2 regions of the Ruegeria sp. AB8 genome follow, and region 2 is predicted to be linked to the other one. Evidence: riboswitches for the same ligand, from Rfam matches in the RefSeq annotation. Region 2 holds a riboswitch; the other holds the start of a gene.
The links. Region 2 has a riboswitch for cobalamin ahead of ACR0CG_RS05275 (DUF4198 domain-containing protein). Riboswitches for the same ligand answer to the same signal wherever they lie in the genome.

Region 1 (7,487 bases), on a different contig from region 2:
GTCGGGTCGTGTCCAACCGGAAAATGGCGTCACCGGCATCAACCGCATCATTGTTGGCGACATACACCTCTGAGACGCGGCCACCGCGATCTGACAGTATGGTAACCGTGCGAAATGCGGCGGACACGTTCCGCGTTGAGGGGTGAAAATAGAAGATCACTGTGATCAGCGTAACGGCCAGTATTGCGCAGGCGGTCAAACCCCACCGCAATTCATACCAGACGTTGAACAGGGTTATTTCATGGCCCCATCTCTTGCCCTGCTTATAGCGACGGTACAGGTAATCCGGGACAATCGTGATCAATGCAGAGAATACCAACTCAAGCATCGTGGTTCTCCGAAAGGTCCACTTCGGTCCTGAGCGGGAATATCTCGTGCAGAGGCACAGCGGCAATCAGAATGGCGGCGATCCAGAAGGCATTGTTCAGTGTGAACAGCGAGATCAACCCAAGCACACCAACCAGTTGCATTTGAACCTTGTGCGCGCCTGCCGCCATGCGGTCGGGGATAGCCTGCACGGTAAAATACAATGCGCCGAAGCCCAGCAGGACAACGACAAGAAGAAACCCAACAACGATCAAAAAGCCGTCTGTTTCCCCCGGAGGTGTCACCCAAAACGGGAGCCGCGCCATCGCCTCATCAGAGATAGAGCTGTTCACGTGAACCTCCTGTTTCCAAATGATCCCCGGCAAGGATAAGCGATTGAAATCAAAAAAACCAATCCTGCACGAGGCAACTCTGATCAGCCCCCGGCCCGATAGCGTGAACATAATGACGGGCCAGTGCCCGATATGACGTTGGACGGAATCCAGTTCGAGGTTCTCAAGCCTCCTGAGAAAGTGGTGCGCACGTCACTTCAAGCCATTTCAAGAAAGCACCTACCTGATCGGAAATGCGCCCCTTTCGGTAGACCGCAAAGTAGCAGGCCACCCATTTCGGCGGCACGTCGATAGCTTCCAGTCTGCCTTTATCCAGGTACTTTTTGACGGTCACTAGAGGGCTTAGATGCAATCCGTAGCCTTGCAAGGCGGCGTCCAGCTCGAACTTCGATCCCCCCGGATCAACAAGCTGAAGGTCGTCGACGCGCAGGCCGAAGTCCCGGACGACACCTTCAAAGACTTGGGAACCGATGCTCTTGTCCTGTATCCACGGCACATCGGTCAGGTTTTTCGCACCCAACCTGACAAGCTCTGGTGTGCCGCATAATACGAACGGCGACTTTAGAAGCAGTTTCTGGGCCGCGCCGCTCCAAACATGGTTTGGCGGGCCTCCGCGTATCGCAATGTCAAAGGCTTCGAGATCGACGTCCCACGAATTTCCTTCCGCAGCGAAGGACACCTGGATGCCGGGGTGTTCCGCCCAGAAGCCGCCAAGACGTGGCATGATGACCGCGTCGACAAATCGGACAGTCGTAGACACACTCACACCGCGAGCGGCCTCCTGAGCCGTCACATCATCAATGCCTTTTGCGATCTGCTCGAATGCGTCGTTGAGGGTGCTGGCCAGCGTCCGACCGGCCTCGGTCAAAGCAAGTCCACGTCCCTCTCGGCGCACAAGTGGAATCCCCAGATCAGCCTCAAGCTTTCGCACCTGTTGGGCAATTGCGGCAGTGGTTACGTTCAGTGAACGCGCCGCAGCAGAATAGCCGCCTAAACGGCCGGTCGCCTCAAACGCCGTGAGGGTCGAAAGCGGCGGCAACTTATGCCAGTCAATAAGGTCATTCAGTAGAAATACTTAATGATTGCTATTTTTTCCTGCCTCGCAAGGTACACCAAACGTAACTATTGTCGAGAAATACACCCGATACGAGTTGAACAATCAGTGGTGTAGCTATCTGAAATTGCGATTGCCCTAAAAGCCTGTCGAATTGCGTTGCAATACGATCGTCCTGCAATGCGTTTTGCGTTGATAGGCGGGTTTGAACAACCGGCAAGGTCCAATCGCCGCAAATGCTTGGAGGCCGATATGACTATCAGGATAACCATGCTTTTTACTGGAATAGGGTTGGCTATCGCGACACCGGCGCTGCCCGACACCAGAGCCGACACTCCGCAAGCCGCACACGTAGCGTATCTTGCAGCGATCAACTCGAACAAACTGGATCAATTCCTTGAGACGGTCACTGATGACGTGGTCTTCATCGCACCCGGCGCGCCTGTTATGGAAGGCAAAGCCAAGGTCGGGCCTTGGGTGCGCGGGTATTTCGACGCCGTTCACACCAGTTGGAAAAAGCAATCGCTGGAATTTGTTGTGGCGGCGGACTGGGCGTTTGAGCGTTATGAGTTTACCGCCACCGATGTTCCGCGTGACCCGGGCCCTGCCACTGTTTCCACGGGCCATGGCATCAATATCTACCATCTCGAAGATGACGGAACATGGCGCGTGGCGCGGGATATCTGGTCCAACGCGAATACCTTCAGCGCCGGCAGATCAATCGCGCCCGCGTGTTCGGGGCGTGCCGAACCTTGCTGATCAAAAGATTTGATTGGTTGGCACGCCGCCCAGATGGCTTGGACACATACTGGATCGGCCGCTTTTAACCGGGTTCCGTCCACGGCCAACTACATTGGCCTCAGGACGGAACCAGGCAAGTACTTTTCTCGGCAACCGAAAGGCCCAACCCGCAGACCGGGCATTAGCGAATTACTGGGCCACAACTTCCTTGCAGCTGCCTTTGCCCCATCCGGATTTGCTGCCCGAAGCCGAATAGTCAAACGTGCCAGTCTTGAGATTCACGTTGTAATTCAGGGTAAAGCCGTCACCGATATACAGGTAAGTCAGGGTGTCGAGGCCGGGATACACCTCAGCCTTATTGTCGATATCACCAATGGTAATATGCCCTTTGTTCTGGCCTTCGTATTTGACCAGCGTGGCCGCCATTTCCGGATATTTTGCATCCGGCGCTTCACACTCGAACACCCGGTCTTCCGCAACTGCAGCGACGGGTAAGAACACAAGAAAAGCTGCTAACTTTTTCATTTTTTTGTTTCCTGGCATATTCTGTTCGCCGACGCCCGCTAAGGACAGTTTGAGGCATAATTTTGCAAAAATTCTGGCTACTCTGTGCACGGCAAGACGGCCATCAGATTCGATCTCGAAGCGGTCGTTTTTGCCGGGTCTTGCGCGAATACTGAAATGGAGTACCCCGAGCCGGTCGGAACGGCGGCTACTTAATCAACGAAACCCCAATCCCTCGGTTTAGCGATGCTCGGAGATGACGGTCGATTGGTCGCCGCAACGTCCACACACGGCCTGCCCCAGTGGCTCTGAAGCCGAATCTGCCCCGCCTGGCCGGGTCCCGCCGACCCCTTCCAAAATCAGCGAACATCACACTGAACCCCTCAATCACGCAGGATTTCCGGCGCAGCAAGCGCCCGGCGATGCCGCTGAGTGACCACCTCAGGTCGCTTTTCCCTTCCGGCGGCAAAACCGCGCATCCTGAAGCTTGACAAGTCCCCCGCCTGTGCCGCATGTCCGACCCGTTGGTGTCCATCCCTGGATGGATGAAAAGGGAATGCGTCAGCGGTTTTTCCGTCAAACGCAGCCGCCCCCGCGACCGTGACCGGAGAGGGTGCCCATAGCCACTGGCCGAAAGGCCGGGAAGGCGGGACATCTGCCAGAGCAAGCCTCTGACATCCGCAAGCCGGGAGACCTGCCAGCACCCGAAGAAGAAACCGGGCGGGGTGTTCCGGTGTCGGGTCCATGTGCAGACGCGTGGCCCGCATGAAACCCCGTCCCCCGCGAAGAGGATTTGGGGGGATGAGAGACATGACCGAGACCGCACCAGTCGAGTTGCTGGTCTGTACCACGTGCCGCCGTGGACTGCCCGTCGAGGATGATGAAAAACGCCCCGGCACATTGCTGCACAAAGCGCTGCAACAGGCCGACCTGCCCGAAGGCATCACGCTGAAACCCGTCGAATGCCTGTCGAACTGCGATCAGGGCTGCTCGATCGTGCTGCGCGGTGGACCGGGTCGCTGGACCTTTGTCTATGAGAACCTGAACGAAGCCGAACACGTTGACGTCATTGTCGACGGTGCGACCAAATATCTGGCGACCGAGGACGGCTTGGTCAAATGGCGTGAGCGCCCCGAACATTTCCGCAAAAACTGCGCCTCCCGCATTCCCCCGATTGGAGCCCTGAAATGAGCACTCTTGAGAAACTTCCCGTCACTGTGATCACCGGCTTTCTGGGCTCAGGGAAGACAACGCTGGTCAAGCACCTGATGCAGAACCCGCAGGGCAAACGTCTGGCGGTCGTGGTCAATGAATTCGGCGACGTGGGCGTCGACGGCGATATTCTGAAATCCTGCGCCATTCCCGATTGTCCGGCAGAGAACATCATGGAACTGGCAAACGGCTGCATCTGCTGCACCGTGGCCGATGATTTCATTCCGACCATCGAAGCGCTGATGGCGCTGGACCCGCGCCCCGATCACATTCTGATCGAAACCTCCGGCCTCGCCCTGCCCAAGCCGCTGCTGAAAGCCTTTGACTGGCCCGATATCCGCTCGAAAATCACTGTGGACGGCGTGATCGCTCTGGCCGATGCCGAGGCGGTCGCGGCAGGTCGCTTCGCTCCGAACGTCGAGGCGGTGGATGCCCAGCGCCTGGCCGATGACTCGATCGACCACGAAACGCCTCTTTCCGAGGTGTTCGAGGATCAGATATCCTGCGCCGATATCATCCTGCTGACCAAGCCCGATCTGGCAGGGCCAGAGGGTGTTGCCAAAGCCAAAGAGGTCATCGCAGCCGAGGCCCCGCGCCCGCTGCCCGTCGTAGAGGTTGCCGAAGGCGTCGTAGACGTCCGCGTCGTGCTCGGTCTGGAAGCTGCAGCCGAGGATGACATGGACGCGCGTCCGTCGCATCACGACGGTCATCACGACCACGAACATGACGACTTCGAAAGCATCATCGTCGAACTGCCGGAGCAAAGCGATCCACTCGATCTGGTTGCCAAGATCGAACGTCTGGCCAGGGAATTGAACATCCTGCGCGTCAAGGGCTATGCGGCAGTTGCCGGCAAACCGATGCGTCTGCTGGTTCAGGCTGTCGGTGCCCGGGTGCGTCATCAGTACGACCGCCCCTGGGAACCCGGCGAGGAGCGCCGCTCGCGTCTTGTGGTCATTGCCGAGCACGACGACATCAAAGAGGCCGAAATCCGGGATATCCTCGTGGGTGTGACCGAGGCCGCCGAGTAAGCCATGCACGTCGTCTTCCGCGAAAGCCACGGGCTTGAAGAAACCGAGACCCCGACCGATCTGGGCCAGAGCCCGGCGGATCTGGTGATGTTGTCCTTTTCGGACAGTGATCTCGGTGCTTTCGCGGCAGGCTGGCATCGCGGCGGTGGGCCGGAAGGGCGAATGCCGACGATGCGTTTGGCCAATCTGACGGCGCTGAAACACCCTCTGTCCGTTGACACATATGTGGAACAGACGCTTGACGGCGCAAAAGGTATCCTGATCCGCCTGATTGGTGGGGTGCCTTACTGGTCATACGGGCTGCAGCAGGTTCTTGCGCTGGCGCAGGCCAAAGGCATCGCGCTGGCGGTTCTGCCTGCCGACGGGCGTGAGGATACCCGGCTGGACGACTATTCCACCCTGCCCGTCTCGACCCTGCGGCGACTGGCGCATCTGTGCGACACCGGCGGCGAGGTCGCGGCGCAGGCCGCTTTGGCGCAGATGGCATTGGCGGCAGGTCTTTATGCCGGGCCGGTGATGGGGGCCAAAACCCTTCCGGAATGCGGTGTTTGGTGCCCTGACCGCGGCGTAACCCCGGTCGAAACCGCATTTACGAACGATGCGAAACGCATCATCGTCACTTTCTATCGCGCCTACCTGACCTCCGCCGACACCGCCCCGGTCGCCGCGCTGATCCACAGCCTGCGGGCGCGTGGGTTCGAGGCAATGGGCATGTTCGCCCCTTCCCTCAAGGCACCTGCCGCCGCCGATTGGTTGCGCCGAAACATCGTTGCACTGGAACCTTCTGCGATCATCAATGCCACCTCCTTCTCGGGCAAAGGTGCGTCGGGAACCTCTCCGCTTGACGCGGCGGGTGTGCCGGTTTTCCAGGTCGCTCTGGCAACTTCACGCCGCAAAGCGTGGGCCGAGGCCGAACGCGGTCTTTCCCCCGCCGACCTTGCCATGCACGTCGTGCTGCCCGAAGTGGATGGGCGGATCTCGGCAGGCATCGCCTCATTCAAGGAACCGGGCAAACGCGATCCGCACCTGGAGTATTCCCGCTTTGCCCACCGCGCTGAACCTGAACGGATCGAAGCGATCATTGATCGTGTAACCGGCTGGCTGAATCTGAACGACCGACCCAAAGCGGAACAGGTGCCGGTTCTGGTTCTGTCCACCTACCCCGGCAAGGACTGGCAGATGGCCCATGCCGTGGGCCTTGACGCGCTGGCATCAGCCGAAGCGATGCTGTCAGATTTGCAATGCGCCGGGTATGATACAGCCCCAGCCGAACCGATCGCCGACACATTGCTGGGCGCCCGGATTTCCTGGTCGCTCGAAGATTACCAGGCCGCGCTTGCACACTTGCCGGATCAACTGAATACGGACCTGCAAACAGTCTGGGGCAAGCCCGAGGATGATCCGACCTTTGTTGATGGCGCGTTCCATTTCACCGCGCTGCACCGGGGCAAGGCGCTGGTCGCGCTGCAACCCGAACGTGGCACGCCTGAACTGCGCGATGACGACTATCACGACCTTTCGCGCACACCGCGTCACAGCTATGTCGCGTTTTACCTTTGGCTGCGCAAAAGCCTGCACGCCGACGCACTGATCCATATTGGCGCCCATGGCACTCTGGAATGGCTGCCGGGAAAATCCGTTGCCCTGTCCGCCAAGTGCTGGCCCGAAGCGCTGATCCGTGATTTGCCGGTGATCTACCCCTTCATTGTCAACGACCCAGGCGAAGCCGCACAGGCCAAGCGTCGCATCGGAGCCGTCACGCTGGGTCACATCCCGCCCCCGATGAAGGAGAGCGGCACGCCGGACAGGATGGTGCGGCTTGAATCGCTGCTGGACGAATTCTCGAACGCCGACGGGCTTGACCCCAAACGACGCGACCGCTTGCAGGAAGATATCCGGGAAGAAGCTCAGGCCATCGGGCTGGAAAGCGATCTTGGTCTTGACCAGGCCACCTGTATCGCCGAGGCAATCACCCGCATCGACCGCTTTGTCTGCGACATCAAGGAAAGCCAGTTTGGCAACGGGCTGCATATTTTTGGCCGCGTGCCTGAAGTGACCGGCAATTTCGACCCCGCGCCATCTGCACACGCCGAACGCACTGCCTTGCTGGACGCGCTGGCCGGAAACCGGATCGAGGCTGGCCCGTCGGGTTCGCCCTATCGCGGACGATCGGATGTGCTGCCCACTGGGCGGAACCTCTACACCACTGATCCCCGGTCGGTCCCGACCCGCGCGGCTTATACACAAGGCGTGAAACTGGCCGAGGAACTGGTTCGGCGGCACCTG
Region 2 (7,487 bases):
GAAACCCGAACAGGCGTTCGGCTCGGTTTCGATCCCGCAGCATCGGGTCAAACGGGCTGAGCACGCGAATTCTGCCCGGTGGCGCGGGCAGTTCAGGGGCCTCTTCAACCAATCCCGGGCGGGAAAACACTTTCCTTGTACGCCCATCCGCGCAATTGATTTCGACTTCCTCAATTGCGCCGTTTTTCTGGGCTGCGGCGCACCAGTCTTTCGCCTCGGCCGCGCTGACCGTATCCCAGAACGCAGCCAGTTCGCCCGATGTTGCAAACCCCAACCTGTCCAGGGCGGCGTTGCACAGCCAGTCCACCGTTCCTTCGGCATCGCATGGTGCATAACCGGGGCACAGATGAGTTTCTATCACCCGTTCGGTCAGGTCGTAGCGTTTCTGAAAGCCATCCCGGCCAATGACGGTCAGCGCGCCCGAGCGCCACAAGAACTCCAGCGCGGTTTTGGACGGGTGCCAGTCCCACCAGCCGCCCGATCCTTTCTTTTCGTCCTTTCCCACATCGGACGAGGATACCGGACCGTGATCGCGGATGTGCAGCAGAACCGAGGCGAACTGTTGTTCAAATCCATCCCGCCGCCAATTCTTCCAGCGGGCTTTCAACAAATCGGCGTCGCGCTGAAAGCGCAGGTGCCAATGCCGGTAGAACTCCATCGGAATGACGGCGGCGTCATGTGTCCAATGCTCGAACAGCGCCCTGTCCCGTTCATACAGGCGCTTCAGATGTGTGCTGCGATAGGTGGGCCTGCGCGAAAACAGGATCATGTCATGGGCGCGGGCCACGGTGTTGATACTGTCCAGCTGAACAAAACCAAGCCGTCGGATCAGGTCCAGAAGATCCGCGCCCTTTGCGCTGCCCGACGGGGTTTCGGACAGCAAGTGACGATCCATGAACACCGCACGGGCTGTCCGGTTGTCCAGTTTCGGCAGTGCCAAGACTCTAACGCCGCTTCAGTGTGTCGCCGTAGCTGATTTTTGGCGTCAGGGTTACGCGGGTTTCAATCTCGGCTTCCGGGTCGGCCAGCTGTGCCGCGATGATCCCTGCGGCCTGGCGGCCGATTTCCAGCCGGCAGGCATCCATGGTTGCCAGTTTGCGGGGCAGACCTTGCAGCAGTTCGACATTGTTGAACCCCGCCAACCCGATCTGACCAGGGATGTCGATCCCCTGATCCAGCAGGTACAACAGCCCGCCAGCGCCGATCATATCATTGGAATAATACAGAAAATCCAGTTCCGGCGATCGTTCCAGCATCGCCTGCGTCATCTCGCGCCCCTTGGCCAGTGCCGACCCGCCCGAGTAGAACTCGCGGTCCTCGATCTCGATCCCGTGTTTGCCCAGAACCTCGGTAAAGCCCTCGAAACGTTTGCGCGCGCGGTGGTCCAAAGGCATCTTGGTCCCCATGAAACCGATATGCTGGTATCCGGCCTTCAGAATGGCCTGCGCCATTTCACGGCCGGCACGGCGGTGTGAAATGCCGACCATCGCATCCACGGGTTTGCCGTCGGTATCCATGATTTCGACCACCGGAATGCCCGCGGAATCCAGCATCGCCCGGGCCGCTTCCGTGTGTTCCAGGCCTGCGATGATCACGCCCGAAGGCCGCCACGAGAGCATCTCGTAAAGGACCTTTTCCTCTTTTTCCGGCAAATAATCGGTCACGCCGACCACTGGCTGCAATTCGGTGTCTTCCAGAACCTGATTGATGCCGGTCAGGACCTCGGGGAAGACCATGTTGGACAGTGAGGGGATGATGACCGCAACCAGATTGACCCGGCTGGATGCCAGCGCACCCGCAATTTTGTTGGGCACGTATCCCAGCTCTTTTGCGGCGGCCAGAACCCGTGTTCGGGTCGCATCCGATACATCACCCCGATTGCGCAGGACCCTGCTGACCGTCATTTCGGATACCCCCGACGCTTCCGAGACATCGCGAAGGGTGAGCGGGCGTTTTGTTTCTGTGGTCACGAGGCACCTGCACTGTTGTTTTGCCCGATGGTAGCGTGAACACGGCGACAAGTACAACAACTCTGCTTCTGCATCGGGCGCTGGGCCGGTCGGACCTTTTGTGCATCGGAGCGACCCTACATATTTGTAACGAGTTCAATTAAACACGCGAGTCAACGCCCGCAGTTTCAGGCCTAAAAATCTCAAGTCCGCGAACTGAACCGACGACTATTGAACACATAAAGAGATCTAGGAAAACACACACACTCGCGGTGGCGCATACCAAACCGCGTAGCAAGCGCGAACATGCAATTTCTGATTTCGCAAATGGCCCATGCAACGCCGCAATCAATTGTTGACCGTGTCTTACATATTCTGGCATGAACGCGCCATGTTCGGTTCCGGGGACATCTTCGGAAGCAATAGGGAATGCAGTGCGGCACATTTTGCCAACTCTGCAACTGCCCCCGCAACTGTAGGCGGCGAGCGCGGCTGATAATGCCACTGGGGTATCCCGGGAAGGTTAGTTTAGCGCTTTGACCCGCAAGTCAGGAGACCTGCCGAACATGCGCCCTTGGAAGGGGCGTTCATCATCGGCGACGGGGTGTGCGCCGGATCTGTTTGCCCGACAAGGCAGATGGCTTCGCGTTCCCCATCGTCAAAGCAGAATTGTTCCGGGGAAGGCGCGACGTGAGAAGGACTCGATTTGTGAAAAAACTGCTGGTGGCTGCAACGGCTGCTTTGGCGATGCCTGCATTGGCGCAGGCCCATTTCCTGCTGGAATATACCGACGACACGATGATCGAACGCCCCGGTGACGTTCCGGTCAAACTGGTTTTCTGGCACCCGTTTGAAGCTGGTCACGTGATGACCCTGGAAAAACCGGAAGAATTCTTTGTGATCCACAACGGTGAAAAAACCGATCTGATGGGTACGCTGCAAGAAACCACCTTTGAAGGACCGGACAACATTGCCAAAGCGTTCCTGGGCTCGATTCCGGTGAAGCGCTCGGGTGACTATGTGGTGGTTACAGTTCCTGCGCCTTACTACGAAGAATCCGAGGATATCTATATCCAGCAGATCACCAAGGCTTACCTCAACCGAAACGAACTGCCGACCGATTGGGATCAGCCGCAGGGGCTGGCCGCCGAGATTCTGCCGCTGAACAAGCCTTACAACATCATCGCCGGGTCAACCTTTACCGGTCGCGTGTTGAGCGAGGGACAGCCCGTCGCCGGCGCAAAAATCGAAATCGAGTACATCGCCGCAGCACCGGACATGACCGGCACCGGCGCGAAGGACGCCACCGTGTCCCCATTGCCGGGCGGCGCGTTGGTCGCGATTTCGGATGACAACGGATATTTCACTTTTGGTGTGCCAAAAGCCGGGTACTGGGGCTTCGCCGCTTTGGGCGTGGGCCCGGAAACCGAGCATGAAGGCAAAGAGCTGAGCCAGGATGCGGTCATCTGGATCCGCGCCTGGGATCTGGAGTAAGCCTGAATGCACATCGTCGACGGAGCCCTTTCCAACCCTGTCGTGATCGGCGGTGCGGTCGCCGCGGCTGGCGGGATCGCATTGGGCCTGAAATCGCTGGATCTGGATCGCATTCCCACGGCGGGCGTGTTGTCGGCCAGCTTTTTTGTCGCCTCGCTGATCCATGTGCCGATTGGCCCGTCGTCTGTGCATTTGATTCTGAACGGTCTGGCCGGGCTTCTGCTCGGCTGGGCCGCCTTTCCGGCCCTTTTTGTCGGCTTGCTGCTGCAGGCCGTGTTCTTTGGTTTTGGCGGATTGACCGTGCTGGGGATCAACACGGTGAATATCGCCCTTCCGGCGGTGCTGACCTGGATGATCTTTGGTCGCCTGATCGCACGTGGCTCACCTGTTCAGGGGGCGATCTGGGGCGGAATTGGCGGCGCGTTTTCGATCGCGGCCACAACGGCTTTCGTCGCGGTTTCGCTGGCGCTGTCCGGCGATGAGTTCCTGCCCGCTGCCAAGCTTGTCTTTTTCGCCCACATTCCCGTCATGGCTATCGAGGCCGTGCTGACAGGTTTTGCCGTTCTTCTGGCCCGCAAGGTCAAACCGGAACTTTTTGTAAAGGTTGCGTCCACATGAAACAGTTGATCCTTGTTTGTACGCTTGCTCTCGCCCCGCTCCCGGCTCTTGCGCATAAGGTTATTGCAGGCGTTTTTCCGGCAGGCGACGCAATCGAAGGCGAGCTGGGGTTTTCCAATGGCGATATGGCCGCAGACCAGGAAGTCATCGTCTATGGCCCCGATGGCTCTGAACTGGGACGCACAGTAACCGATACGGACGGTTTCTTTCTCTACAGCCCGACCAAAGCTGTGACTCATACATTCAAGGCAGATCTGGGTGCAGGGCACGTCGCCGAAGTTGCCATGCCGGCCGACGAAGTGGCCGAAATCATGGGGGTCGAAGCCGAGCTTTCTGAAACAGCCACGCCGGTTGCATCTGCGGATGGCGCGGCAGCGGTGACAGTGGCCTCGCTCTCGGATGAGGAACGAGCGGCCATCGCCAAAGCGGTGCGCGACGAAACCCGCCCACTGCGGCGCGAGATCGCCGCCTATCGCGAGCACAATGATCTGCAGAACATCTTGGGTGGTATTGGCTATATCATTGGTCTGTTCGGCATCGGCTTTTACCTGGCCGCGCGTAAAAAGATGGCCACCTGATGGCACATGCGCTGGAACCACAGGCCAAAACACTGGCCGAGGCAGGCAAAGCCGCCCATTTCGGGATGATCGGAGACTACGATCCCCGTATGCGCATCGTGCTGGCCTGCATCTTTGCCATCGTCACGGTTGCCCTCAACAGCATTCCGGCGCTGATCGGCGCTTTGTCCGTCTCGCTTGGGTTACTGGTGATGTCACGCTTGCCAGTCGGCCGGACCCTCAAGCGTATGGCCATGATGGACAGCTTCATCATCTTCATGCTGGTGTTGCTGCCATTCTCAATGCCCGGTGACGCGATGTTCACGGTTTTTGGCTTTCCGGCCAGTTGGCAGGGCCTTTGGAAAGCTTTCGAGATTGCACTGACGGCCAACGCGGTCATCCTTGCGCTGATGGTTCTGGTCGGAACGATGGAACCTGTGACGCTTGGACACGCTTTGCACAAGCTGCGCTGCCCCGAGGCGCTTGTGCACCTTTTGATGTTCACCATCCGCTACATCGAGGTGTTGCGGGAAGAATACCTGCGCCTGCGCGGCGCGATGAAGATTCGCGGATTTCGCCCCGGCACAAACTGGCACACCTACCGAAGCTTCGGGTATCTGGTCGGCATGATGCTGGTGCGCGCGATTGAACGGTCAGAGCGGATTCTGGCGGCGATGAAATGCCGGGGGTTTTCCGGGCGTCTTTTGTTGCTGCAGGACTTTAACATGACACGACGCGATCACATGTTCGCCGCGATGCTGTGCACCGTTTGCCTTGGCCTGCTGTTCCTGGATTATCTATGACGATCCTCAAGCTTGAAGACATTTGTTTTGCGTACCCTGGCCAGCCACCAGTGCTGGACGGCGCTTCGCTGCAGCTTGAACCGGGGCAGCGCCTCTCGATTGCGGGCCCGAATGGCGCGGGAAAGTCTACCCTGTTTCGTATTGCCCTTGGCCTGCAAACGCCAAGCGCCGGGCGCGTGACCGTCCTGGGAAAGGAAAGGCGCGTCGAGGCGGATTTTCACGAAGTCCGCCGTCAGGTCGGGCTGGTTTTTCAGGATCCCGATGATCAGTTGTTTTGCCCGACGGTGGCGGAAGACATCGCATTTGGTCCTCTCAACCTCGGGCGCAGCAAGTCCGAGGCGCTTGCCATCGTCGACAAGGTGCTTTCCGATCTGGATCTGTTAAACCTGCGTGATCGCATTACGCACAAGCTCTCTGGTGGAGAGAAGCGGCTTGTGACCCTTGCAACCGTTTTGGCGATGGAGCCGGAGGCGCTGCTTTTGGATGAGCCCACCAATGCGCTGGACGCCAAAAATGAAGCGCGACTTCTGGAAATTCTGCGAAGCCTGCCGCAGGCTATACTGCTGGTAAGCCACGCACCATCGTTTCGCGCGGCATTGGCACCAGACACGCTGGAACTGCGAAACGGGCGGATTGTCAGCCCAAGTGAATGACCTGTTCGCACGAGCTATGCGAATGTCCGCGACGGAGTGCCGTCGTCAGGAAGCCTGCGCGTGCACGCGGTATGACCCGGGGGTCCGGCTGGTCCACTTTCGAAAGGCGCGGTGAAAATTCGCCGGAGCCGAAAACCCGGTGTCAAAGGCGATCTGTTCAATACTGAGCGTACTTTGCTGAAGCGCGCGGATGGCAATGTCGCGGCGCAGTGCATCCTTGATGTCCTGAAAAGAAGTCCCTTCTTCTTTCAAACGCCTGTTCAAGGTCCGCGGCGTCATTTTCAGGGCACGCGCTGCATCGGGAAGCTGGCAGGTTTGCCATGTTGCGCCGTAGAGAAACGCGCGGACGCGAAGGCTGTTTGTATGTGCGCGCGAACCGGTAAAGATCCAGTCCAGCGGCGCGCGTTCAAGGAACACGGATGCCTCAGCCGAGCTGCGGGTTACCGGGCGGGTGAACTGGCGCGGGTCGAAAAGGATACTGGTCTGCCGAGCGTCAAACTCGACAGCGCATGGGAAGACGACGGCGTAGTCGGCGGCAAATTCCGGGCGGGCAAAGGCAAAGCGAACGGCTTTTACTGGTGTTTCCGTCCCGCCAAGCCAGGACAAAAGCCCATGCGCCAGTTTCAGGATCAGCATGTGGCCGAAACGCTGCGGGCGCGTGTCGTCCGAATATGGGACCAACGCCAGTTCCACCGCGTCGGATTTGCTGTGCAAGTCCAGGCGGAAGTCATCCAGAAGCAGGTTCCAAAATGTCGAGAAACGATAAAGCGCCGAGGTCAGGCTGCTCGCTTCGCGCTGTACCATCACCAAATGCTGCAGGGCGCGGGGCCGGATCGGACGGCTCCAGAGCCCCATCATTTCGTCCCCGGTTTCGGGCGCGGCAAGCTGATAGAGCCGGGCGATTTCATTCAGTGTGACGCGCTGAGAAGGTGCCATCGGGTTGGCCTGCAGGCCCGAACGCTCCAACAGCGATGTCATTTCTGCCGGAGTGCAACGGGACTTCAGCGCATCCAGCCAATCCTGGACAAATCCCGCCGATACAGTCGTCAGAGATATCGGGTCATGGCTGGTCATCTGAACCTCACGTTGGCGTAATCGGATATCATTTTGTCAAGAAATGAGCTTATCGGCAAACCATTGGGCGGGTAGATGACGCGAAACCATAGTCGCCGCAGGGGAGCCTGGCATGTCCTATCAGCCGCCCGTACAGGATTTGATGTTTTGCATCGAACACTTGTCCCACTGGGACAAGGTGTCCCGGGTGGAAGTGTATTCGGAATACGACCTGACGGATATTGGTGCCGCTCTCGAGGGATATGCCCGGTTCTGCAGCGAACAGATCGCGCCATTGTCACATATCGGGGACACGCTGGGCGCGCAGTTCGACAATGGCCGTGTGACAATGCCCGAGGG

Region 1: another riboswitch for cobalamin. It lies ahead of ACR0CG_RS19260 (DUF1636 domain-containing protein); the one in region 2 lies ahead of ACR0CG_RS05275 (DUF4198 domain-containing protein).

The regions. Positions count from the first base shown of each region.
Region 1 is NZ_JBQGAB010000022.1:1,207-8,693, forward strand. It holds gene ACR0CG_RS19235 (HlyD family secretion protein) at 1-328, opposite strand, end outside; gene ACR0CG_RS19240 (hypothetical protein) at 321-659, opposite strand; gene ACR0CG_RS19245 (LysR substrate-binding domain-containing protein) at 823-1,698, opposite strand; gene ACR0CG_RS19250 (YybH family protein) at 1,966-2,472, shown strand; gene ACR0CG_RS19255 (hypothetical protein) at 2,644-2,979, opposite strand; cobalamin riboswitch at 3,467-3,674, shown strand; gene ACR0CG_RS19260 (DUF1636 domain-containing protein) at 3,769-4,149, shown strand; gene cobW (cobalamin biosynthesis protein CobW) at 4,146-5,201, shown strand; gene cobN (cobaltochelatase subunit CobN) at 5,205-7,487, shown strand, end outside.
Region 2 is NZ_JBQGAB010000003.1:284,926-292,412, forward strand. It holds gene ACR0CG_RS05265 (winged helix-turn-helix domain-containing protein) at 1-940, opposite strand, end outside; gene ACR0CG_RS05270 (LacI family DNA-binding transcriptional regulator) at 945-1,970, opposite strand; cobalamin riboswitch at 2,329-2,528, shown strand; gene ACR0CG_RS05275 (DUF4198 domain-containing protein) at 2,658-3,443, shown strand; gene cbiM (cobalt transporter CbiM) at 3,450-4,061, shown strand; gene ACR0CG_RS05285 (cobalt ABC transporter permease) at 4,058-4,639, shown strand; gene cbiQ (cobalt ECF transporter T component CbiQ) at 4,639-5,421, shown strand; gene ACR0CG_RS05295 (energy-coupling factor ABC transporter ATP-binding protein) at 5,418-6,074, shown strand; gene ACR0CG_RS05300 (AraC family transcriptional regulator) at 6,120-7,148, opposite strand; gene ACR0CG_RS05305 (acyl-CoA dehydrogenase family protein) at 7,261-7,487, shown strand, end outside.